Regions from separate parts of the Pseudarthrobacter sp. B907 genome, predicted to be linked through region 3. Evidence: riboswitches for the same ligand, from Rfam matches in the RefSeq annotation. Region 3 holds a riboswitch; each other region holds the start of a gene.

Region 1 (7,366 bases), on a different contig from region 3:
GTTGATCAGGCTCGCGCAGAGCAGAGCGACGCCGGCGTTTTTGCTGCTGTTGACGTCCACGGCGCCGGAGAGGGTGCGGCCGCCTTCGACCCGGAGGTGCGTCATGGCGGGCCGGCCCACCTTGACGATGGTGCGGCCGAAGATCGATTCGAGCCGCTGGATCATTTTCAGGCTCAGGTTCTGCTTGCCCTGCTCCATCCGCGCGATGGCGCTCTGGCTGGTTCCCAGCTCGGCGGCGAGCTGTCCCTGGGTCCAGCCTTTCTCGCCCCGGGCATCCCGGAGCACGGCGCCAACGTATTCAGCAGTCTGTTGAGTCATATCCAATAAATATCACGGATGAGTTATTTAACCCCTGCGGACCGCGCGATTAGCAGTCAATCTCACAAAATATTCACCTCGTGCGATATAGCGCCGCCCTCGCCTCCCCCGGGCGGGCTGCTATTGCTGTCCCAGGAACACCATGTTCCAGGTGCCGGCGCCGATCGCCGCGGCCACGGCGGCGCCGGCGATCAGCACGCCCCCGAGCAGCACCCACACGTCCAGCCGGCTGAACGTCGCCTGCCGCGCCCAGGTCCGCTGCGCGCCGCCGAAACCGCGTGCTTCCATGGTCACCGCGAGCCGGGAGGCGCGGCGGACCGCCTGGACCAGCAGCCCAAAGCTCTGCCCCAGCATGGCTTTCAGCCGCTGCACGGGGTTTCCGTGCGAGCCCACCCCGCGGGCGCGCCGGGCCATGCCGATGGTCTGCCACTCCTCGGCCATCAGCCCCACCAGCCGCATCGCGGCCAGGGTGCCCAGCACGAACCTGTGCGGCAGCCTGGCCTGCTGCGCCAGGGCGTCGGCCAAATCCGTCGGGTCCGTGCAGCTCATCAGCAGCACCGCGGGAAGCGCGATCGCGAGGCCGCGCAGCAGGAACCCGATCCCGAGCTGCAGCGAGCCCTCACTGATGGACCAGACGCCGACGTCGAGCAGCGTCCGTCCGTGGTCCGCCGCCAGGATGGCGGTGCTCCAGCCGCCAACGGCCGCGGCGAGGATCAGCGGCCAGCCGCGCTGCCAGAGCAGGGCCAGGGTCAGGCCGGCGAGCGGGAACAGCAGGAGCTCGCCGGCGAGCGCCACGGATGCGGAAACCCAGTCGATGGACAGCGCAAGCGCCACGGTGGTGAGCAGGACGCCGGAGAACTTGGCCAGCGGGTTGGCGCGGGTGAGCAGGGCATCGTTGCCGCGCAGGGTCAGGGTCTCCCTCACGGTGCAGCCACCCCCGGGTGCGCCCGCCCGGACAACCCGGGCTGCGGGGCGCCGAGGGCGAGCTCGGCGCCGCCCAGGACCTGGCTGAATTCGGCGTCGTGGGTCACCGAGACCACGGCGGTGCCGGCGTCGAGCAGCTCGGAGAGAAAGGAGGCCAGCTCCGCCCACGTGTTGGCGTCCTGGCCAAAGGTGGGCTCGTCCAGCACCAGGACCTGCGGGTGGGCGGCGAGCACGGTGGCTACCGAGAGCCGACGCTTTTCGCCGCCGGAGAGCGTGTAGGGGTTGGCGTCCACGAGGTCGCGCAGCCGCAGTCGCTCCAGCAGCTCGTCCACCCGCTCTTCGCCGCGGCCCAGGTGGCGGGGGCCGAACATCAGCTCATCCAGCACCCGGCCGGTGACGAACTGGTGCTCGGGTTCCTGGAACACCGTGCCGATCCGGGCGATCAACTGCTGGGCCTTCCACTTGTACGGATCGATGCCTGCGCCGGCGCTCAACTCGGTGGTGGCGGAGACGCACCCGGCAACAGGTTCCAGCAGGCCGGCCAGGGTCAGGGCGAACGTCGACTTGCCGCAGCCGTTGGGGCCGGTGATGGTCAACGCCTGCCCGGCCCGGACCTGGGCCGTGATCCCGGACTGCACCGGCGCGGGCGGGACCGTGCGGAATCCCCCCAGCAGGCCGGTGCGGCGGGGCCGTTCGCGGGAGACGGCCAGCCCCTCGGCAGCGAGCAGCAGCTGGGCGGCATTTGAGCCCGCCGGGCCGCCACCGCGGGTGATCCCGTCTGCCACTCCGCTGCGCGCCCGCGTAGCCGGGACGTGGCCCGGCACCCAGACGCCGGCGGCGATGAGCATGTCCCGCGCCTGCTCCAGGACCGTCTCGGGCGGCCCGTCCAAGAGCACGGCGGAGTCCGCGCCGGACCCCGGCTGCAGCACGACGATCCGGTCCACGAGGTCTTTCCAGACGGCGACGCGGTGCTCCACGACCACCAGTGTGGCCCCGGTCTTGTCCACGCAGCGGCCCACGGCGTCGCGGACCTCCAGGACACCGGCGGGGTCGAGGTTGGCGGTGGGTTCGTCCAGCAGCAGCAGCCCGGGCCGCATCGCGAGGATCCCGGCGAGGGCCAGCCGCTGTTTTTGGCCGCCGGAGAGCGCCGACGTCGGGTGCTCCAGCGGCAGCCCGCCGAGCCCGACGTCGTCGAGCGCTTCCGCCACGCGCCGCCAGATCTCCGCCGGCGGGACGGCGAGGTTCTCGGCGCCGAAGGCGACGTCGTCGCCGACCCGCGAGAGCACCACCTGGGTTTCCGGGTCCTGCTGCACCAGGCCGGCCCGTCCACGTGCTGCCCGGGGCGGGACAGCGTCGATCAGCAGGCTGCCGGTCTCGTCGGCGTCGTCCGCGTCGGCGGAAGCGGCTGCGGAAGCGGCTGCGGACGGGCCGGCGCCCTCCCCCAGCACCCCCGCCAGGGCGTGCAGCAGCGTGGACTTGCCGGAACCGGAAGGGCCCAGCAGCAGCACACGCTCGCCCGGGCGGATATCCAGGTCCAGTCCGCTGACGGCCGGACGTGTCCGCCCGGCGTGCCGCCAGCCCCAGCCGCGGGCGGTGACCGCGGCGGGCCGTACGTCGTAGACAGGAGTCATGCGTGTGCGGGCATCAGGAGAACACGGGTTCCGATGCCGCCTTGCGGGACGCGAACGACGCGAGCACCCCGGTCTTGGCCAGCCCGCGGGTGGCCAGCCAGGACAGTCCGCCGGCGATCACGGCACCGGAGACGGCGCAGAAGACGATGTAGGCGAACTTGTCACCGGTCTCGTAGGCGATGTTCCAGCCCCAGGGCAGGAAGGAGTCGTTGAGGCCGCAGAACAGGCCCGCGCCGGCTCCGGCCAGCAGGGACACCGGCAGGTTGAACCGCTTGTACAGGAACGCGGCGAAGACGAGCTCGGCGCCGAGGCCCTGCACAAAGCCGGAGAACAGCACGGAGGCGCCGTATTGGGAACCCATGATCAGCTCACCCGTGGCGGCCACGGTTTCGCAGAACAGCGCTGCTCCCGGTTTGCGGATGACCAGCATGCCCAGCACCGCCGGGATCATCCAGCCGCCGGCGTAGAGCCCGGTCAGTGGCGGGTAGACCGCGTTCAGCGGCACGGCTACGAGGTTGGCGCCCTGGGACCAGGCCCAGAAAATCACGCCGCCGGCAACAGCAATCAACGCGGCCAGCACAATGTCGACCACACGCCAGCTGTATTTGCCGGTGGCCAGTGTCTGCTTTGCAGAAATATCAGTCATATCGTCCTCCTGAGGTACAGGAGGGGAGGGTGTTCCGGCTGCGCGCGGCTTCCGCCACGGGTGCCGGGCACCCTGAGAACTCGACTCCCTTGCGCCGGTACTAACCGGATCAGGTTCGAGGGTCTGCGGCTGTCCGCACTCTCAGCGCCCACCTGTGGATCCCCGGACTGCTCCGGATTGCCGACGGCGGCGCTCCCCTGTCGTATTTAAAATCGCCCTTGTGGGCTGGGCCAGTTTACACCCGTTGGGGTTGCGCCGCGGCAGAACGTAACGGAAGCTGAATCCCATGAGCGACGCACCAGGGCCTTCCCCCGACTACGACCCGGACTCCGCGGAACCGCAGCCGCCGGGATCCCTGGCCGCGCTCATCGGCCGGATCCTGACGGAAATCGATGAACTGCAGTTCGAGTCCTTCAGCAAGGACGACGCGCTGGAGCTCGGGTTCCTGCTGGTGGAGCTCGGCCGGCAGCGCAACCACCCCATCGCCATCGACATCACCAAGGGTGAGCAGGTGCTCTTCCACGCGGCCCTCGAGGGTGCCACCCCGGACAACGAGCGCTGGATCAGGGCCAAGCAGCGCACGGCCTCGCGGTATGAAGTCCCGTCGCTCCTCGTGGGACTGCGGGCCCGGGCTGCCGGGCGCAGGATCGAGGACAACGCCTGGTTCGACCAGCTGGAGTTTGCCGCCCACGGCGGCTCGTTCCCCGTCTACCTGCGCGGAACCGGCGCGGTGGGCACGGTCACGGTCTCGGGGCTGCCGCAGAAGGCCGACCACGAACTGGTGGTCGAGGCCCTGACCGAATTCCTCGGCCGTCGGGGCGCCAGGGGAGGCTAGGCTAGGGGAAGCCCTGTTCCCTCCCGCAAGGAGTACGCCGCATGAACATCTTCATCAAACTGCTTGGCACCGGCATCAGCCTCGTCGCCGGTTTTGTCGGCACCAAGGTGGTTGACACCGTCTGGGAAAAGACCACCGGCAACAAGCCGCCCAAGGGCCACGACGACGACGTTCCCACCACCCTGCGCCAGGCCCTGACCTTTGCCCTGATTTCGGCCTCGGTCAGCGCCATCATCCAGGTCCTCGCCAACCGCGGCACGCAGCGCGCGATCACCCGCTTCGCCAAGACCCAGGATCTGGTCTAAACCGCTTGGTCTAAACCGCCTCGTCCAGAGCGGCGGGTCCCGGCGGCGGCGTCACTCGACGTCGTCGTCGGTGAACCCGCTCTTGCCGGCCGCCTGCTGCACCACGGCCTCCAGCTCGTCCGCGCTGAGCAGCTCCGGGTGCAGGTGTTTGGTGCGGTAGCCGGCCCGGCCCACCATGTGGGCGGAGACCGGAACGGTCAACAGCTGGAAGATCCATGCCACCACCAGCACCGGCCACACCCACCAGGTCCGCAGCTGCAGCCCCACGGCGCAGAGCAGCAGGAACAGTCCCAGCACCTGCGGCTTGGTCGCGGCGTGCATCCGGCTCATCAGGTCCGGGAACCGCAGCAGGCCGATCGCGGCGCCGAGGGACATTACCGCCCCGAGCACCATAAACACGGCCGAGACGGCGTCGATCACGGCGTCGGCGGGGAACGTCTCAGGATTCATTGGGCTGCTTCCTCCGGTCTGCCACAAAACGGGCCACCGTCACCGAGCCCACAAAGCCGATGATGGAGATGGCCACCAGCAGCATCAGGTTGTTCAGGTGGCGGTTCACGGCCATGTCGATGCACAGCGCCGCCCCGAGAATGGCGAGCAGCACGTCGGCGGCCAGCACCCGGTCCAGCAGCGAGGGCCCGCGCGCGATGCGGATGATCGCCCCGCCGGCGGCGAGGGACAGCACGACGGCGGTAATGGCCAGGACCAGGGGCATCATGCGCCCACCTCCTGTTTCAGGGCGGAGAGTTCGGCCTTGGTGCCCATGATCCGGATCAGCCCGGCCTCGGTGTCGCGGACTTCCTTGCGGAGCTTGGCGGCATCCTCGGCGTCCCGGACGTTGATGCCGTGGATGTAAAGCGTGGACGTGGAGCGGTCCACCTCCACCACCAGCGAGCCCGGGATCAGCGAGATGACATGCCCGGTGGCCGTCACCAGCAGGTCGGAATGGCTCCGGAGCGGGACGGCGACGACGGCGCTGATGACCCGCGGCCCCCGGACCACGGCCAGGAACAGTACCTGGAAGCTGGCCGCCACCACCTTGGCCAGAAACACCAGCGCGAACGGCACGGCACGCAGCACGTTGAAGCGGCCGCCCAGCTCCACCGGCGGCAGGTAGAACACCCGTGCCACCACCACGGCGATCAGGGCGCCGAAGAGCAGGTTGCCGGCGCTGAAGTCCTGCCAGAGGGCGCCCCAGACGATGACGAGCCAGACCAGCAGCGGCAGCTCCTGGCGCAGCGAGATCCGCTTGCGCGTCATTTTGCCCCCTCCTGCCGCTGCTGCGCGATCACCGGGGCCTGGGCCTCGTCCCCCAGCACGGCCTGGATGTAGGAGGACCGGTCTAGCATCTCGGAAGCCGATTGCCCGGCGACTTGGAACAGCGGCCCGGCGAAGACCGTCAGCGCCACCCCCAGCAGCACCAGCCCCAGCGTGGAGCCCATCATGGTGCGCGGCAGCAGGGTCACGTTCTGCTGGCCGGCGCGGTCCCCGGCCGGCTGGCCGCCGGGGGCTGCGAGCAGCACGGGATCCGGGTGTTCGGCGTCCTCGGGTTTGCGCCAGAACGCGCGGTTCCAGACCCGGGCGACGGCCAGCAGGGTCAGCAGGCTGGTCAGCACGCCGCCGGCCACGAGGGCGTAGGCCAGCGGGGTCCCGAGGGCAACACCGGCCTGCAGCAGGCCCAGCTTGCCGAGGAAGCCGGAGAGCGGCGGGATGCCGGCCAGGTTCATGGCCGGCACGAAGAACAGCACGGCCAGCAGCGGCGAGAGCTTGGCCAGCCCGGCGATCCGGTCCACCGAGGAACTCCCGGCGCGGCGCTCGATCAGGCCGGTCACGAGGAACAGGCTGGTCTGGATGGTGATGTGGTGCGCCACGTAAAACACCGCGGCCGCGAGCCCCGCTACCGAGGACATGGCCAGGCCGAACACCATGTAGCCGATGTGGCTGACCAGGGTGAAGGACAGCAGACGTTTAATGTCGCTCTGCGCCAGGGCGCCCAGGATGCCCACCACCATGGTCAGCAGCGCCGCGACCATTAGCGGGGTATTGAAGGTGTCTCCAGGGAACAGCAGGGTTTCGGTGCGGACTATCGCGTAGACACCCACCTTGGTGAGCAGGCCGGCGAACACGGCGGTGACCGGGGCCGGCGCCGTCGGATACGAGTCGGGGAGCCAGAAACTCAGCGGGAACACGGCGGCCTTGATGCCGAATGCCACGAGCAGCAGCACGTGCAGGAGGTTTCGGGTCCCCTGGTCCACGTCGGCGAGCTTGATGGCGAGGTCCGCCATGTTGATCGTCCCGGTGGCGCCGTAGATCATGGCGATCGCGATCAGGAACAGCACCGAGGACACCACCGAGACCACCACGTAGGTCACGCCCGCGCGGATCCTGGGGCCCGTCCCGCCGAGGGTCATGAGCACGTAGCTGGCGGTCAGCAGGATCTCGAAGCCGACGTAGAGATTGAAGAGATCGCCGGAGAGGAAGGCGTTGGACACTCCCGCGACGAGGATCAGGTAGGTGGGGTGGAAGATCGACACGGGGGCGTCGCTGTCCCCGTCGGCCATGCCCTGGCCGGTGGCGTAGACCAGCACGGCGAGGCTGACGGCCGAGGACACCACCAGCATGAGCGAGGAGAACTGGTCCACCACCATCACGATGCCCCATGGCGGCAGCCAGCCGCCGATGTTCACCGCCGCCGTGCCGCCTTCCC
Region 2 (7,366 bases), on a different contig from region 3:
GCCGGAGCGTCCGCCGTCGCGTCCGCCTTCGCGGGAGCCGGAGCGTCCGCCGTCGCGCCCGCCTTCGCGGGAGCCGGAGCGTCCGCCGTCGCGCCCGCTGTTTGACGCGCTGCCGCGCGAGTTTTTCTTGCCGGTCTCGCCGAGGTCCTCGAGGACTTCGGCGTCGACGCCGGCAAGCACCCGCTTGTCGCGGGGGAGACGGCCCCTGGTGCCCTCGGGGATATCCAGTTCCTCGTACAGGTGCGGCGAGGAGGAGTAGGTTTCCACCGGTTCGGGCACGCTCAGGCCGAGGGCCTTGTTGATCAGGCCCCAGCGGGGCATGTCGTCCCAGTCGACGAAGGTCACGGCGGTGCCCTTGTTGCCGGCGCGGCCGGTGCGGCCCACGCGGTGCAGGTAGATCTTCTCATCTTCGACGCACTGGTAGTTGATCACGTGCGTGACGTCGTCGACGTCGATGCCGCGGGCGGCGACGTCGGTGGCGACGAGGACATCGACCTTGTTGTTGCGGAAGGCGCGCAGCGCCTGCTCGCGGGCACCCTGGCCGAGGTCGCCGTGGATGGCGGCGGCGGCGAAGCCGCGGTCCACCAGTTCCTCGGCGACCTTGGCAGCGGTGCGCTTGGTCTTGGTGAAGATGATGGTGCGGCCGCGGCCGCGGGCCTGCAGGATGCGCGAGACGACCTCGATCTTGTCCATGCTGTGGGCACGGTAGATGAGCTGGCGGATGTCGCGCTTGGTCAGGCCCTCGTCGTCGGGGTCAGCGGCCCGGATGTGGGTGGGCTGGCTCATGTAGCGGCGCGCCATCGCGATGACCGGGCCGGGCATGGTCGCGGAGAACAGCAGCGTCTGCCGGACCGCGGGGGTGCCGGCGATCAGGGTCTCGACGTCGGGCAGGAAGCCGAGGTCCAGCATCTCGTCGGCCTCGTCCAGGATGACCATCTTGACGTTCTTCAGCACCAGGTGCTTCTGCTTGTACAGGTCGATCAGGCGGCCGGGGGTGCCGACGACGACCTCGACGCCCTGCTGCAGCGCCTCGACCTGCGGCTCGTAGGCGCGGCCGCCGTAGATGGTGGTGATCCGGGCGTTGCGCTTGCGGGCGGCGGTCTGCAGGTCGCTGGCGACCTGCACGGCCAGCTCGCGGGTCGGCACAATGACGAGGGCCTGCGGTGCGCCGGGGGCGGGCAGCAAGGCGTAGCCGGCGTCGTCGCGGCCGATGACCCGCTGCAGGGCCGGGATGCCGAAGCCGAGGGTCTTGCCGGTGCCGGTCTTGGCCTGGCCGATGATGTCATGGCCGGACAGCGCGACGGGCAGGGTCATGGCCTGGATCGGGAAGGGGTGGGTGATGCCGGCGTCGGCGAGGGATTCCACGATGTCGGCGCGGACGTTGTAGTCGGCGAACGACTTTTCCGCGATTTCGTGCGGTTTTTCGTCCGAGATGATGGTCTCTTCCGGCTCGATCGATTCCGTGCCGGATTCGTCGGTCAGAAGCTGGTGCGTGTGCAATTCACTCACAGGGGAGTTTCCTTATTCATTTGGGCTGCGCTGCTTGCTCAACGGGGCCGGCGCGGGGCCGTTCCGGAGCACGCTCAGACGCGCAGGCAAGTCCAGTGGAAGCCGATCGCGGGCTATCTGATGCTGGCACTGGGACCAGCGGGTGTGTCTCAAGATCGCGTAGGGGCGGGCTTGTTGAATTCGAAAAACTTGGAAATCAACGACCGGGCATCCATTACTACCTTTCCAGTCTAGCCGTTCGCCGTTGCGAACCTCGACCGGGGGCCGCGGTGCGGCGCGCCCGCGTACCCCGCAGCGGCGCTCGGCCGGACGGAGCCGGGACCGGCGAATCAGCCGACGAGCTCGAGCCGGACTTCCCGGGTGGCGATGTCCGAGGACACCACGCGCACCCGGACCTGGGTGCCGGACTCGAGGTCGCCGGGGCAGCGGGCGGTCACCGCGGGCTCGGCGATCTGAACGATCCCGGACGGGCCGTTCCCGTTCCCGTTCCCGTTTCCGTTTCCGTTTCCGTTTCCCTTGCCGGTGCCGTTTCCGTTGCCGCCGGGCCCGCCGGCGCCGTTCTTGGCCGGTTTCGAGCCGGAGATGACGACGGCGTCGAGCTCCTGCCCGATGTGGTTGATCAGCAGGGCGGCCTCCACGGTGTCCAGCGAGAGCCGCTCCAGCTTGGCGGCCAGCTGGTCCGAGGCCGCCATGATGGCCGGCAGCGAGGGGAGCGCCGCGCGGGCCCAGCCGGGGACCTCGGCGCCGTTGGACAGGGCCTCGCAGATGACCAGGACGAAGCGGTCGATCAGGCGGCGCAGCGGGGCGGTGGAGTGGGCGTATGCCGCGCCGATGGCGGACTGGATCGCGTCCCCGGGGACTTCGCCGTCGAACGGGGTGTAGCCGGCGCCGCGGAAAAGCATGCCGGCCGAGTGGACGATCGCCAGCTGCCGGGGGTCCGTGGGGTCCAGAGTGCGCAGGTATTCCCCGTAGCTGATCTCCCCGTCCCACGGCTTGCCGAGCGCGCCGGTCTGGCGCCGGAAATGCCGCAGCGACCGCTCGTCCGGCGCGGGCATGGTGCGCAGGATGCCGACCTTGCCCCGGAGCATCAGCTCGGCCGCGGCCATGCCGGTCATCAGCGAGATCTGGGCGTTCCAGTCCTCCACCGGCAGCGGCGGGGCCGCGACAATCCGGTAGCCGCCGTCCGGCAGCTGCTCGATTTCCTGCTCCGGCATGTTCAGGCTGGCGCCGCCGCGCAAACGTTCCAGTTCCACCCGCTTGCTGCCGACTTCCTTCAGCAACTGCAACAGGGGGTCGGCGGTGCCGCCGTCGAGCTCGGCCTGCACCCCGTGGTAGCTGAGCTTGGCCCGGCTGCGGACTTGCGCCCGGCGCACCAGGACCGAGGACACCTCGGCGGCGGCGTCGAGCTCGAACTCCCAGACGAAGGCCGCGCAGAGCTGGCCGGCCAGCAGGCTGCCGGCCGCCTCGCTGATCACTTCCGGATGCAGCGGGATCCGGCCCTCCGGCGTGTAGAACGTCTGGCCGCGGCGGCGGGTTTCGGCGTCGAGCGCGCTGCCGGGGGCGACGAAGGAGGGGACGTCCGCGATCGCGTAGAAGACTTTGTACCCGTCGCCGGCGCGGTCAATGAAGAGCGCCTGGTCCAGGTCCGTTGAGGAGGCCGGATCAATGGTCACAAACTCCACGTGGGTCAGGTCCAGGGCCGGCAGCTCGTGGCCGGCCACCGCAGCCTCGGCCTCGCGGAGCACCTCGTCCGGGAACGGGCCCGGCAGCTCCAGCGTGGTGCGCAGTGCGTTGAGCGACTGGGCCAGTTGGTTCTGCTGCTGGCGCACGCTTGGGGTCAGGCGATGATGAGACACGAAAATCAGGTTAGCCCGATTTTGGCCATTAGTCTTGGAGCATGAGCACTTCCCCGGCCAGCCCCGTCCGCGACCAGCATTTTCTCCGGGAGCTGCTGGGCGTGATGGCCTACGGGGAGCTCTCGGCCTTCGAACGGCTGTCCTCCGACGCCCGGTACTCGCCCACGCTGCGGGACCGCGCCGTGCTGGGGAGCCTTGCCCTCACCGAGTTCCAGCACTACGAGCTCGTCTGCGCGAAACTGGCGGAGCTCGGCGTCGACGCGGAGGAGGCCATGCTGCCGTTCCAGCCGTCCGTGGACCAGTTCCATGAGCGCACCCGCCCCTCCGACTGGTACGAGTCGCTGATGAAGGCCTACGTGATCGACACGGTGTCCGCGGACTTCTACCGCCTGATTTCCGGCTACGTCGACGCCGGCACGGCCGCCCTGATCGAGCAGGTCCAGTCAGCCGAGGGTGCGACGGCGGTGCTGGGCGAACGGCTCAAGGCGGCGCTCGCGGATGATCCCCGGCTGGCTTCCCGGCTGGCCCTGTGGGCGCGGCGCCTGCTGGGCGAGGCGCTCACCCAGGCCCAGCGCGTCAGTGTGGACCGCGCCCTCCTGCGCGGTCTGGCCGGCGTGGACGAGGCCGGGGCAGGGGAACTGGTCCGCTCCCTGACTGCCGAGCTCGCCGCCGCCCACTCCCGCCGGATGTCCCAGCTGGGGCTCGCGGGTTAGCTGGACGCGGCGTCGGCATCCGCCCCCGCGTCGAGCGAAGCAAGCAGCGCGCGTGCCGCCCCGGCGGGATCGTCGGCCTCGGTGATCGCCCGGACCACCACGACCCGGCGGGCGCCCGCCTCCACCACCTGCTCCACGTTGCCCAGATCGATGCCTCCGATCGCAAACCACGGCACCACCCCGGCGACCCGGCCGCCGTCGCCGGCCTCGGCCCGTTCAATCGCCGCCGCGGCGTAGCGCACCAGGTCCAGCCCGACGGCGGCGCGGCCCGGCTTGGTGGGGGTCGCCCAGACCGGACCCACGCAGAAGTAGTCCAGCCCGCTCCGGCCCGGGGCCGCGGCGATGGCCGCGTCGACCTGCTCCGGGGTGTGCGTGGACATGCCGATCACGGTGCCCTTGCCCAGGAAATCACGGGCCGCGGCGAAGGGAATGTCCTTCTGGCCGATATGGAAGACCGGCGCCCCGGCGAGCAAGGCGAGGTCGGCGCGGTCGTTCACGGCCCAGAGCCGGCCGTGCCGCTGCGCCACGGAGTGCAGGACCTCCAGGAGCTCGAGCTCCTCGGCCGCCTCCAACGACTTGTCCCGCAATTGGATGATGTCCACCCCGCCGGCGAAGGCGGCGTCGACGAAGTCCTCGAAGTCGCCGCGGCCCTTCCGGGCATCGGTGCACAGGTACAGGCGGGCGGTGGTGTGGACTTGGCTCATGTTCCAAGCCTAGTTCCTCTAAACTGGGCGCATACCGCGGGAGCCCGCGTAGGCCGCCACACGGCCGCCGGGCTGAGAGGGCGTCAGAGCCGACCGCTTGACCTGATCCGGCTAGTACCGGCGTAGGGAAGGAAACCTATGGACGCACCAGTCCCGCCATTGGCCGCCCCGACGGACCCCTCAGCACACCGGTACGACGTCGCCGTGATCGGCGGCGGGGTGGTCGGCCACGGGATCGCCTGGGAAGCGCTCCAGTCGGGCCGTTCCGTGGCGCTGATCGACGACGCTCCCGGCAGCGGGGCCAGCTGGGCCGCCGCCGGCATGCTGGCCCCCGTCAGCGAACTCCACTACCAGGAGGAAGCGCTCCTCGCGCTCATGCTGGAGGCCGCCCGGCTGTGGCCGGGCTTCGCCGCCGGCCTCGACGGGGCCCTGGACGGCGGTACCGGGTCCGGCCCGGAAGGGGCGGGCGGCACCGGGTATCTCACGACGCCGACCCTCGCCGTCGGCGCGGATGCGGCGGACCGCCGGGCACTCGCGGACCTGCGGGCCGTGCAGCAGGCCTGCGGCCTCGCCGTGGAGCCGCTGACCGTGCGTGAGGCGCGGGCCCGCGAGCCGCTGCTCAGCCCCGGCATCTCCTGCGCCCTCGACATACCCGCCGACCACCAGGTGGACCCACGCCGGCTGCTGGCCAGGATCGGAGCGCTGCTGCGCGCGGACGGCCGGTTCGCGGCCGTGCCCCGCCGCGCCGCCGGGCTGCTCTGGGACGGCGGCCGCGTTGCCGGCGCCAGCCTCGAGGGCGGCGGCGAGATCCGCGCCGACGAGACCGTCGTGGCCAACGGCCTCGGGGCGGCGGACCTGCAGGGCCTGCCCGGGGGACTCGCCCTGCCGCTGCGCCCGGTCTACGGGGACATCCTCCGGCTCCGTGTGCCGCCACAGCTCCGGCCGCTGCTGCGCTCCACCGTGCGGGGACTGGTCCGGGGGGTGCCGGTGTACATCGTCCCGCGGGAGGACGGCACGGTCGTGATCGGAGCGACCCAGCGCGAGGATGCGCCCACGGAGTCCGGCGCGGTGTCCGCCGGCGGCGTCTACCAGCTGCTCCGCGACGCCCAGCAGCTGCTCCCCGCCGTCGCCGAACTCGAACTGCTCGAGGCCACGGCACGGGCACGGCCGGGAACGCCGGACAATGCCCCGCTCCTGGGGCGCGTTCGCCGCCCTGGCTCCGGCGGCGACGTCGAGGGGCTGATCATCGCCACCGGCTTCTTCCGGCACGGCGTCCTGCTGACCCCGGTGGCCGCCGCGGTCTGCCGGGAGCTGCTGGACGGCCCGCCGGACCCGCGCTGGGCCGGGTTCCGCCCGGACCGCTTCTCCGCCCGCCGGGAATCAGCACAGGACTTTTCACCGAACGACAGGACAACAGCATGAACATCAGGCTCAACGGGGCACAGCACACCCTCGCCGACGGCGCCACGGTCAGCGCCCTGGTCAGCGTCGTCACCGGCCGGCCGCTGGCCGCCGACGGCCAGGCCACGGACGGCCGGAAGCTCGGCGTCGCCGTCGCCCGCAACGCCGAGGTGGTACCGCGCAGCCGCTGGCACGCGACGGCGCTCGCCGAGGGCGACGACGTCGAGCTCGTCACGGCAGTCCAGGGAGGATGAACACCATGGGAGAAACAGCACCGACCGCAACGCGGCAGACACGCCGGGATCCGCTGACGATCGACGGGGTGGAACTGGGCTCGCGGCTGATCATGGGGACCGGCGGCGCGCCGAGCCTGGACGGCCTCGGCACCGCCCTGGTGGCCTCCGGAACCGAACTCACCACGGTGGCAATGCGCCGCTACTGGCCGGCCGAAACCGGTTCGCTGTTCCAGTTGCTGGCGGAGCGGAACATCCGGGTGCTGCCCAACACCGCCGGCTGCTTCACCGCCCGGGACGCCGTCCTCACGGCCGAGCTGGCCCGGGAAGCACTCGAGACGGACTGGGTGAAACTCGAGGTGATCGCCGACGAGCACACGCTGCTGCCAGACGCCGTGGAACTCGTGGAGGCCACCGAACAGCTGGTGGCCCGCGGGTTTAAGGTCTTCGCCTACACGAACGATGACCCGGTGCTCGCCCTCCGGCTCGAACACCTCGGCGCGACCGCCGTGATGCCCCTCGGCGCCCCGATCGGCACCGGCCTGGGCATCCTGAACCCGCACAACATCGAACTGATCGTCTCCCGGGCGTCGGTGCCGGTGGTGCTCGACGCCGGCATCGGCACCGCCTCCGACGCGGCGCTCGCGATGGAACTGGGCTGCGACGCCGTGCTCCTCGCCACCGCCGTGACCCGCGCCCAGGACCCGGCGATGATGGGGGAAGCCTTCAAACACGCCGTCATCGCCGGCAGGCTTGCCCGGAACGCCGGCCGGATCCCGCGCCGCGAGCATGCCCTCGCCTCGTCCGCCATGGAGGGCCGCGCCGAGTTCCTTTAGCGGTTCCGGTGCCGGAACACCGGCCGGAGTACCATTCCTGAAAAGAAATGTGGCGGCAGGTGTCCTCTTGGCGGCATCGTCCTCGTCGTACTGATGTATCGACCGACTAGAAGG
Region 3 (7,366 bases):
AGGGCTTCCGTTCCCTCGCCGGCACCACGGACCCGACGACGGCGGCGCCCGGCACCATCCGTGGCGACTTCGGCCGCGACTGGGGCGTCAAGGTTCAGCAGAACCTGGTCCACGGCTCCGACTCGGCCGAGTCCGCCGAACGCGAGATCAACATCTGGTTCTAGGAACCAGCAGCACCCCAGCGAGGTGACAGCTGAGGCCAATGTTCAACGCGAACATTGGCCTCAACTGTCACCTCGCGGCGGTTAATCCGGGTCCGTCTCCTCAGTAGCCGGAGGTGCCGATGAAGACCTGGATGAATGCGAAGAAGATGGTGGCGACCACGGCGACGTAGAGCAGGGCCGTAAGGATCCAGCCGGAGTCGCCGAGGATGCGGGCTGCGGCGGAGGGCATCGGGATGACGCCGTGGCTGACGTTGCGGACGGTCACCCAGACGAACAGCGGGATCATTGCGGCCCAGACGATCATGCAGAACGGGCACAGGATGTGGATGGAGTAGAGCGCCTGCGACCAGAGCCACACCACAAAGGCGAAGCCCAGGGTGACACCGGCCTGCAGGCCGAGCCAGTACCAGCGGGCGAACCTGGCGCCGGCGAGGAGGCCAATGGCGGTGGTGATGATGACGGCGAACGCGACGATGCCGATGAACATGTTGGGGAATCCGAAGACTGAACTCTGCCAGGTCTGCATCACCTGGCCGCACGAGATCCACGGGTTCACGTCGCACACCGTCACATGGCCGGGATCCTTCAGGACTTCCAGTTTTTCCAGCACCAGCGTGCCGGAAGCCAGCCAGCCGACGACGCCGGTGATCAGCAGGAGCCACGCGAACGGCCGGTCGCGGGTCATCGGCGGCAGGGGGCGCTCCGCCTCGGCCGCGCCGGCGGCGTGCTCGCCGGCGGTCACGTCGTCCGGGGCGTGGGAAATGCTGGGCATGGGAACTCGATCCTTCGCGTCGGGTGCTCTTGGGCCGATTGTATCGCCGCAGGCTGGACGAATCGGGATGGGTGTTGTGCCGGCACTAGTGATTCGGTGCGCGGCGCGGGACGGATGCCCCGCTTAGCCCGGCTTTGGCGGCTCTTGTGAGACAATGAACGTGGCTGGGACATGATCCACATTCGCGTCTCAGTCCGGCGACTTTGTTTTCAAGACCGCCAATGATGAGCAGGGCATACTTCGGGTCCCTCGATCCGTCCTATCCCGCAATGCCATTGGACGGCACCTGGTTGTGACGTACTGATCAACGGGTTCAGCACAATCTCGCCGGCCTTCCAGGGCTGCCGCACCCCACTGCCGGTGCGAACCTGGGGGTACTCAATTGACTTCTGTCAATGCCTGCGGGTGTTGACAAATATTTGCCCCCGCGGGTGCCGGATGTGGCGGTACATCAGGGGCAGGAGTGTCGCCACATATGGATAATGACCAGCTTGTAGCCGGTAACGACGAAGCAACTGTTACCGAGGAAGCAACGGAAACCGCCGCAGCAACGGAGGCGCCGAAGAAGGCCACCCGGACCCGGCGCAAGGCCGCGGCCAAGGAGGAAGCCCCCGCTGCGGACGCAGAAGCAGCAGCCGGCACATCCGACGCCGTCGCCGACAGCCCCGCGGCAGCCGAGCCGGTGAAGGCCCCGGCCCGCCGGGGCCGGTCGCGGAAAAAGATCGAAGCCGAAGCAGAGCCCGCCGCCGCCGAACCAGCTGCAGCAGCTGAAGAGGCGCCCGCTGACGCCCCGGCTGAGCAGCCCACAGCCGAAGAAGCCCCGGAGAAGCCCGTCCGCCGCCGCGCCTCCCGCGCCAAGAAGGCGGCCCCCGTGGCCGAGGAGACCGAGGACGCCGCCGCGCCGGCAGAATCCGTCCCAGCCGCCGAGCCGGTCCTCGCTGCCGCCGACGCCGCGGCCGAGGCCGCCCCTGCTGCGGATACCCCCGAAGCCACCGAGGCCCCGTCACTCTTCCTCGCGCCCGGCGCCGTCACCTCGATGATCTTCCAGGCCCCGGACCTGACCGCCGTCGTCCGCCCCGCCCCGGCCGCAGCCGAGGAAACGGAGGACGAGGACGACGAATCCGAGGGTGACGACGCGGGCAGCCGCCGCCGCCGTCGCAGCCGTGGACGCCGCGGCCGCAGCCGCGCCGGCGAGGCGGACACCGACGCCGACGGCGGAACCGAAGACGCCGCCGAGTCCGGTGAGGATACCGAGGGCACCCTCGAAGACGGCGTCACCTCGCGCCGCCGCCGCCGTCGCCGCCGCGGCGACCAGGACCTCGAACTGACCGGCGGCGGGGACGACGATCCGCCCAACACGGTAACCCGGGTCCGTGCCCCGCGCGCGATCAGCGAGGCCCCGCCCAGCAACCGCGTCACCTCCGTCAAGGGCTCCACCCGCCTCGAGGCCAAGAAGCAGCGCCGCCGCGAGTCCCGCGACACCGGCCGCCGCCGCACGGTCATCACCGAGGCCGAGTTCCTGGCCCGCCGCGAATCCGTGGACCGCCAGATGATCGTCCGCCAGCGCGACGACAGAATCCAGATCGGCGTCCTGGAGGACGGCGTGCTGGCCGAGCACTTTGTCTCCAAGACCCAGCAGGACTCCCTGATCGGCAACGTCTACCTGGGCAAGGTCCAGAACGTGCTGCCGTCCATGGAAGCCGCGTTCGTCGACATCGGACGCGGCCGCAACGCCGTGCTCTACGCCGGCGAGGTCAACTGGGACGCCGTCAACCTCGAGGGCAAGCAGCGCCGGATCGAAAACGCGCTCAAGTCCGGGGACTCCGTACTGGTCCAGGTCACCAAGGACCCCGTCGGCCACAAGGGCGCCCGCCTCACCAGCCAGATCTCCCTGCCCGGCCGCTACCTCGTGTACGTGCCCGGCGGCTCCATGACCGGCATCTCCCGCAAGCTGCCCGACGTCGAACGGAACCGCCTCAAGCGGATCCTCAAGGACCGCCTGCCGGAGAGCGCCGGGGTGATCGTCCGCACCGCCGCCGAGGGTGCCTCCGAGGAAGAGCTGACGCACGACATCAACCGTCTGCGCGCCCAGTGGGAAGGCATCGAGAGCCAGTCCACGTCTACGAAGATCCTGGCCCCCGAGCTGCTCTACGGCGAACCGGACCTGACCATCAAGGTGGTCCGCGACGTCTTCAACGAGGACTTCTCCAAGCTGATCGTCTCCGGCGAGGAAGCCTGGGACACCATCGAGGCCTACGTCACCTATGTGGCTCCGGACCTGGTGGGCCGGCTCGAGAAGTGGACCAAGGACACGGACATCTTCGCGGCCTGGCGCATCGACGAGCAGATCCACAAGGCACTGGACCGCAAGGTCTTCCTGCCCTCCGGCGGCTCGCTCGTGATCGACCGCACCGAAGCCATGACCGTGGTGGACGTCAACACCGGTAAGTTCACCGGCAGCGGCGGCAACCTCGAGGAAACCGTCACCAAGAACAACCTGGAAGCGGCCGAGGAAGTCGTCCGGCAGCTCCGACTCCGGGACATCGGCGGCATCATCGTGATCGACTTCATCGACATGGTGCTCGAATCCAACCGCGACCTCGTGCTGCGCCGCATGGTGGAGTGCCTGGGCCGCGACCGGACCAAGCACCAGGTGGCGGAGGTGACCTCCCTAGGGCTCGTGCAGATGACCCGCAAGCGGATGGGCACCGGGCTGCTGGAAGTCTTCGGCGAACAGTGTGAAGCCTGCGCCGGCCGCGGCGTCGTCACCCATGACGAGCCCGTCGAGCACCGCCGTGCCAACACCGTCGCCGCCGAACACCACGTCCCGCGGGCCGAACACCAGCCCCCCGCGCGTACCGAGCGCAAGCGCCGCCGCGGCCGGGGTGGCCAGGGTTCGGACGAGCAGTCCGCGCCCGTTGCAGTGCACCCGGAGCCCACCGAGGCCGAGCGCCACGCCAAGGCGGAGGCTACCCGCGCGGCGCTTGCGAACATCGCCGCCGCCGCACACGCCGCCCACCTGCACGACGGCGACGCGACGGCTGCGCCCGACGCCGAAACCCGCCAGGCGGCGCTGAACGCGGCCGTGGAAGTTGCCTCGACGGAGGAAGCTGCCGGGCGTCCGGCCGCCGTGCTGACCTTCGGCGGCGAGCAGGTTGCCCTGCCGTTCGTCGAGCACGCCGAGGAAGCGCAGCAGCCGGCGCTGACCCTGGACCTGCTCACCGAGGCCTTCGCCAACCTGGGCGACGCCGAGGCCGGCAAGCCGGCGGCAGCGGAACAGGGCGCGGAAGCACCCGAAGCCCAAGCTGAGGCCGCCGAGCAGGCCCCTGCAGCGGAAGCCGCCGAAGCCGCCGCCGCGGCGCCGTCCCGTGCCACCCGTGGCCGGGGACGCGCCCGAACCGCACGGATCCAGGCCCCGAGTGCCCGCACCCGCGAGCCGCAGGCGCCCGCCCGCCAGGAAGCCGCCAAGGCACCGGTCCGTCAGGAAGCCGCAAAGGCTCCCGCTGCGCAGGCACCGGTCAGGCAGGAAGCTGCCAAGGCTCCCGTAGTGCAGGCCGCCGCGGCGGACACCACCCCGCCGCGCCGGGTACGCCGGAACCGGAGCGCCAGCCGCGCCCAGGGCGCCGCCAACGAGACGTCCGTGCAGCAGCGCGCGACTGCTCCGTCGGCCGTTGCCGGTTCGGTCCACGAGGCCAAGGCCCCTGAGCCGGCGAAGGTGGCCGCCAAACCGGCCGCCAGCGAGCCAATCATCCTCGGCGTCGGCGTTCCCGCCTCGGAGCTGTAGCACCGGGCAGACACCGCCACTCGCGGGTATCGACCGGGCTAGACGCAACATTGCGTCGAGCCCGGACGGTACCCGCGAGTTCGTTAACGGGCGCACGGTAACAACCGCAGCGGTGCGGACAGAGCCTGGCACGGACCGCTAGGCTGGGGGACTGACACGGGGTGCCGCGCAACGAGCCGGCTGAGATCCAGACCCGTTGAACCTGTCCGGTTAGCACCGGCGAAGGGATGTCTCTTGATTTCATCGACCCAGCCAGCCGCAACCGAGCAGGCAGGACCGGCCCGGCCCGCGTCCATCCTGCAGTCCACGTTCCCGTCTGCCGCCCCCGGCGAACCCGTTCTGCCGACGATTCCGCGGGTCCTCGCCATTGCGGGCTCGGACCCCTCCGGCGGCGCCGGCATCCAGGCGGACCTGAAGAGCATCGCCGCGCATGGCGGCTACGGCATGGCGGCCATTACCGCGCTGACGGCCCAGAACACCCAGGGCGTCCGGTCCGTCCACGTGCCGCCCGCGTCCTTCCTCACCGCCCAGCTGGACGCCATCAGCGAGGACATCACCATCGACGCCGTCAAGATCGGCATGCTCGGCGACGCCGTCGTGATCGACGCCGTCCGGGCCTGGCTTGAGGAGGTCCGCCCCGCCGTCGTGGTCCTGGACCCGGTGATGGTGGCCACCAGCGGCGACCGGCTGCTGCAGGAATCGGCCGAGACCGCCCTGCGGGCCCTGCTTCCGCTCGCGGACCTCATCACCCCGAACCTGGCGGAACTGGCCATGCTGCTTGGCGAAGAACCCGCCGCGGACTGGGACGAGGCGCTGGACCAGGGCAAACGGCTCGCGGCGCTGACCGGCTCCACCGTGCTGGTCAAGGGCGGCCACCTCCAGGACACCGGCGCTGACGACGACGGCGCAGGCTGCCCGGACGCGCTCGTCAACACCGGGGGACTGCTTGGTGCGGAGACGGTGGTGGTGCCGGGCAAGCGGATCGCCACCCGCAACAGCCACGGCACCGGCTGCTCGCTGTCCTCGGCGCTGGCCACGGTGCAAGTCCGGACGGGGGACTGGGAGGCGTCGCTGCGTGAGGCCAAGCCGTGGCTGCTGGGCGCGCTGCGGGAGGCCGGGCGCCTCGACGTCGGACGCGGCAACGGTCCGGTGCACCATTTCCACCACCTGCAGCAGGGCGGTTCGCCCTCCGCATCCGCCTTCGCCCGCGAGGGGGACTTCGCCGCGGTCCTCGACGGGCACGCCGCCGGCGGGCTGGACGCGATCTACGCCCTGGACTTCATCCGCGGCCTCGTGGACGGCTCCCTGCCGGAACAGGAGTTCGCCTACTACCTCGGCCAGGACGCCCTCTACCTCAACGGCTACTCCCGGGTGCTGTCGCGCGCGGCCGCCCTCGCGCCGTCGGAAGCCGAACAGCTGTTCTGGTCCCGTTCGGCGCAGCAGTGCCTCGAAGTGGAGTCCGAGCTGCACCGGAACTGGCTGGGAGGCCGGGCAGTGGCGGGAACGCCGGGACCGGTCACCAAGGCCTACGTGGACCATCTGCACGCGGCCTCGCTCGCCGGCAGCTACGGCGTGCTGGTGGCCGCGGCGCTGCCGTGCTTTTGGCTCTACGCCGAGGTGGGCGCCACCTTGCACCGGGAGTTCCTTGGCGCCGGCGCCCCGGTGGGTCACCCCTACGCGGACTGGCTGCGCACCTACGCCGACGAGGCCTTCGCGGAGTCGACCCGGCAGGCGATCAGGTACACGGACGCGGCGGGCCGGCGGGGTTCCGAGGCCGAGCGCAGCGCCATGGCCCTCGCTTTCGGGCAGTCCTGCCGGTACGAGGTGGAGTTCTTCGACGCGCCGAGGTTGCACGCCTGAGCGGCCCGGCGGGATGCGGCCGGTACGATGATGGGGCGCGGTTCCGGAAGTCGCTGCGATGCCACCACTTTGGCCCTTCGGGGACAGTGTGTGGCGTCCGTCACGCACTACCGCCGGGACCGGCCTCGTTTGCGGCCGAAGGCAAAATTAGCGTAGTCTAGATCTTCGGTGCTTACGCCAACACTTGGGTTATGACCTTGAGGAACTGTTCACCCGCCCTGCGGGCAGGACTTTCCACGGGATAGCTCATGGGTTCCCCCGGGGAATCCACCGGCGTTGAGGCACAGCGTGAGCCGGTCCAAAGACTTTGGCGCCAGGTTCCGCACGCAAATCTAGTAATAAACGTCGAGAGAAGTGAGTTCCCCAGTGGTGTACGCGATTGTCCGCGCAGGCGGCCGCCAAGAGAAGGTTTCCGTTGGAGACTTCGTTACCCTGAACCGCGTCCCCGGTGGAGCCGGCAGCACCTTTGAGTTGCCCGCACTGCTCCTGGTGGACGGTGACAAGGTCACGACTGCAGCCAAGGACCTGGCCAAGGTAACGGTTACGGCTGAGATCCTGGAAGACCTCCGTGGTCCCAAGATCGTTATCCAGAAGTTCAAGAACAAGACCGGTTACAAGAAGCGCCAGGGTCACCGTCAGGAACTGACCAAGGTCAAGATCACCGGTATCAAGTAACTCCCCGTTACTGATCAGGTTCCAACAGTTTCCCCAGAATTTTTGAAGGCAGGCATTCCAAATGGCACATAAAAAAGGCGCGAGCTCCACTCGCAACGGTCGTGACTCCAA

Evidence for each region. Region 3 has a riboswitch for thiamine pyrophosphate ahead of ABLI39_RS00475 (bifunctional hydroxymethylpyrimidine kinase/phosphomethylpyrimidine kinase). Riboswitches for the same ligand answer to the same signal wherever they lie in the genome.
Region 1: it holds a riboswitch for thiamine pyrophosphate, as region 3 does, so the genes downstream of both, ABLI39_RS13620 (ECF transporter S component) here and ABLI39_RS00475 (bifunctional hydroxymethylpyrimidine kinase/phosphomethylpyrimidine kinase) in region 3, are expected to answer to the same signal.
Region 2: it holds a riboswitch for thiamine pyrophosphate, as region 3 does, so the genes downstream of both, thiO (glycine oxidase ThiO) here and ABLI39_RS00475 (bifunctional hydroxymethylpyrimidine kinase/phosphomethylpyrimidine kinase) in region 3, are expected to answer to the same signal.

Annotation. Positions count from the first base shown of each region.
Region 1 is NZ_JBEEQE010000016.1:36,453-43,818, reverse strand. It holds gene ABLI39_RS13635 (UDP-N-acetylglucosamine 1-carboxyvinyltransferase) at 1-318, opposite strand, end outside; gene ABLI39_RS13630 (energy-coupling factor transporter transmembrane component T family protein) at 439-1,242, opposite strand; gene ABLI39_RS13625 (ABC transporter ATP-binding protein) at 1,239-2,873, opposite strand; gene ABLI39_RS13620 (ECF transporter S component) at 2,887-3,519, opposite strand; TPP riboswitch at 3,588-3,728, opposite strand; gene ABLI39_RS13615 (heme-degrading domain-containing protein) at 3,806-4,354, shown strand; gene ABLI39_RS13610 (DUF4235 domain-containing protein) at 4,396-4,659, shown strand; gene mnhG (monovalent cation/H(+) antiporter subunit G) at 4,711-5,109, opposite strand; gene ABLI39_RS13600 (MrpF/PhaF family protein) at 5,099-5,377, opposite strand; gene ABLI39_RS13595 (Na+/H+ antiporter subunit E) at 5,374-5,919, opposite strand; gene ABLI39_RS13590 (Na+/H+ antiporter subunit D) at 5,916-7,366, opposite strand, start outside.
Region 2 is NZ_JBEEQE010000003.1:51,221-58,586, forward strand. It holds gene ABLI39_RS03285 (DEAD/DEAH box helicase) at 1-1,509, opposite strand, end outside; gene ABLI39_RS03290 (RNB domain-containing ribonuclease) at 1,839-3,365, opposite strand; gene ABLI39_RS03295 (ferritin-like fold-containing protein) at 3,407-4,078, shown strand; gene thiE (thiamine phosphate synthase) at 4,075-4,782, opposite strand; TPP riboswitch at 4,809-4,929, shown strand; gene thiO (glycine oxidase ThiO) at 4,921-6,204, shown strand; gene thiS (sulfur carrier protein ThiS) at 6,201-6,437, shown strand; gene ABLI39_RS03315 (thiazole synthase) at 6,443-7,252, shown strand.
Region 3 is NZ_JBEEQE010000001.1:91,017-98,382, reverse strand. It holds gene ndk (nucleoside-diphosphate kinase) at 1-164, shown strand, start outside; gene ABLI39_RS00485 (vitamin K epoxide reductase family protein) at 265-936, opposite strand; gene ABLI39_RS00480 (Rne/Rng family ribonuclease) at 1,412-4,720, shown strand; TPP riboswitch at 4,868-4,965, shown strand; gene ABLI39_RS00475 (bifunctional hydroxymethylpyrimidine kinase/phosphomethylpyrimidine kinase) at 5,015-6,580, shown strand; gene rplU (50S ribosomal protein L21) at 6,947-7,255, shown strand; gene rpmA (50S ribosomal protein L27) at 7,317-7,366, shown strand, end outside.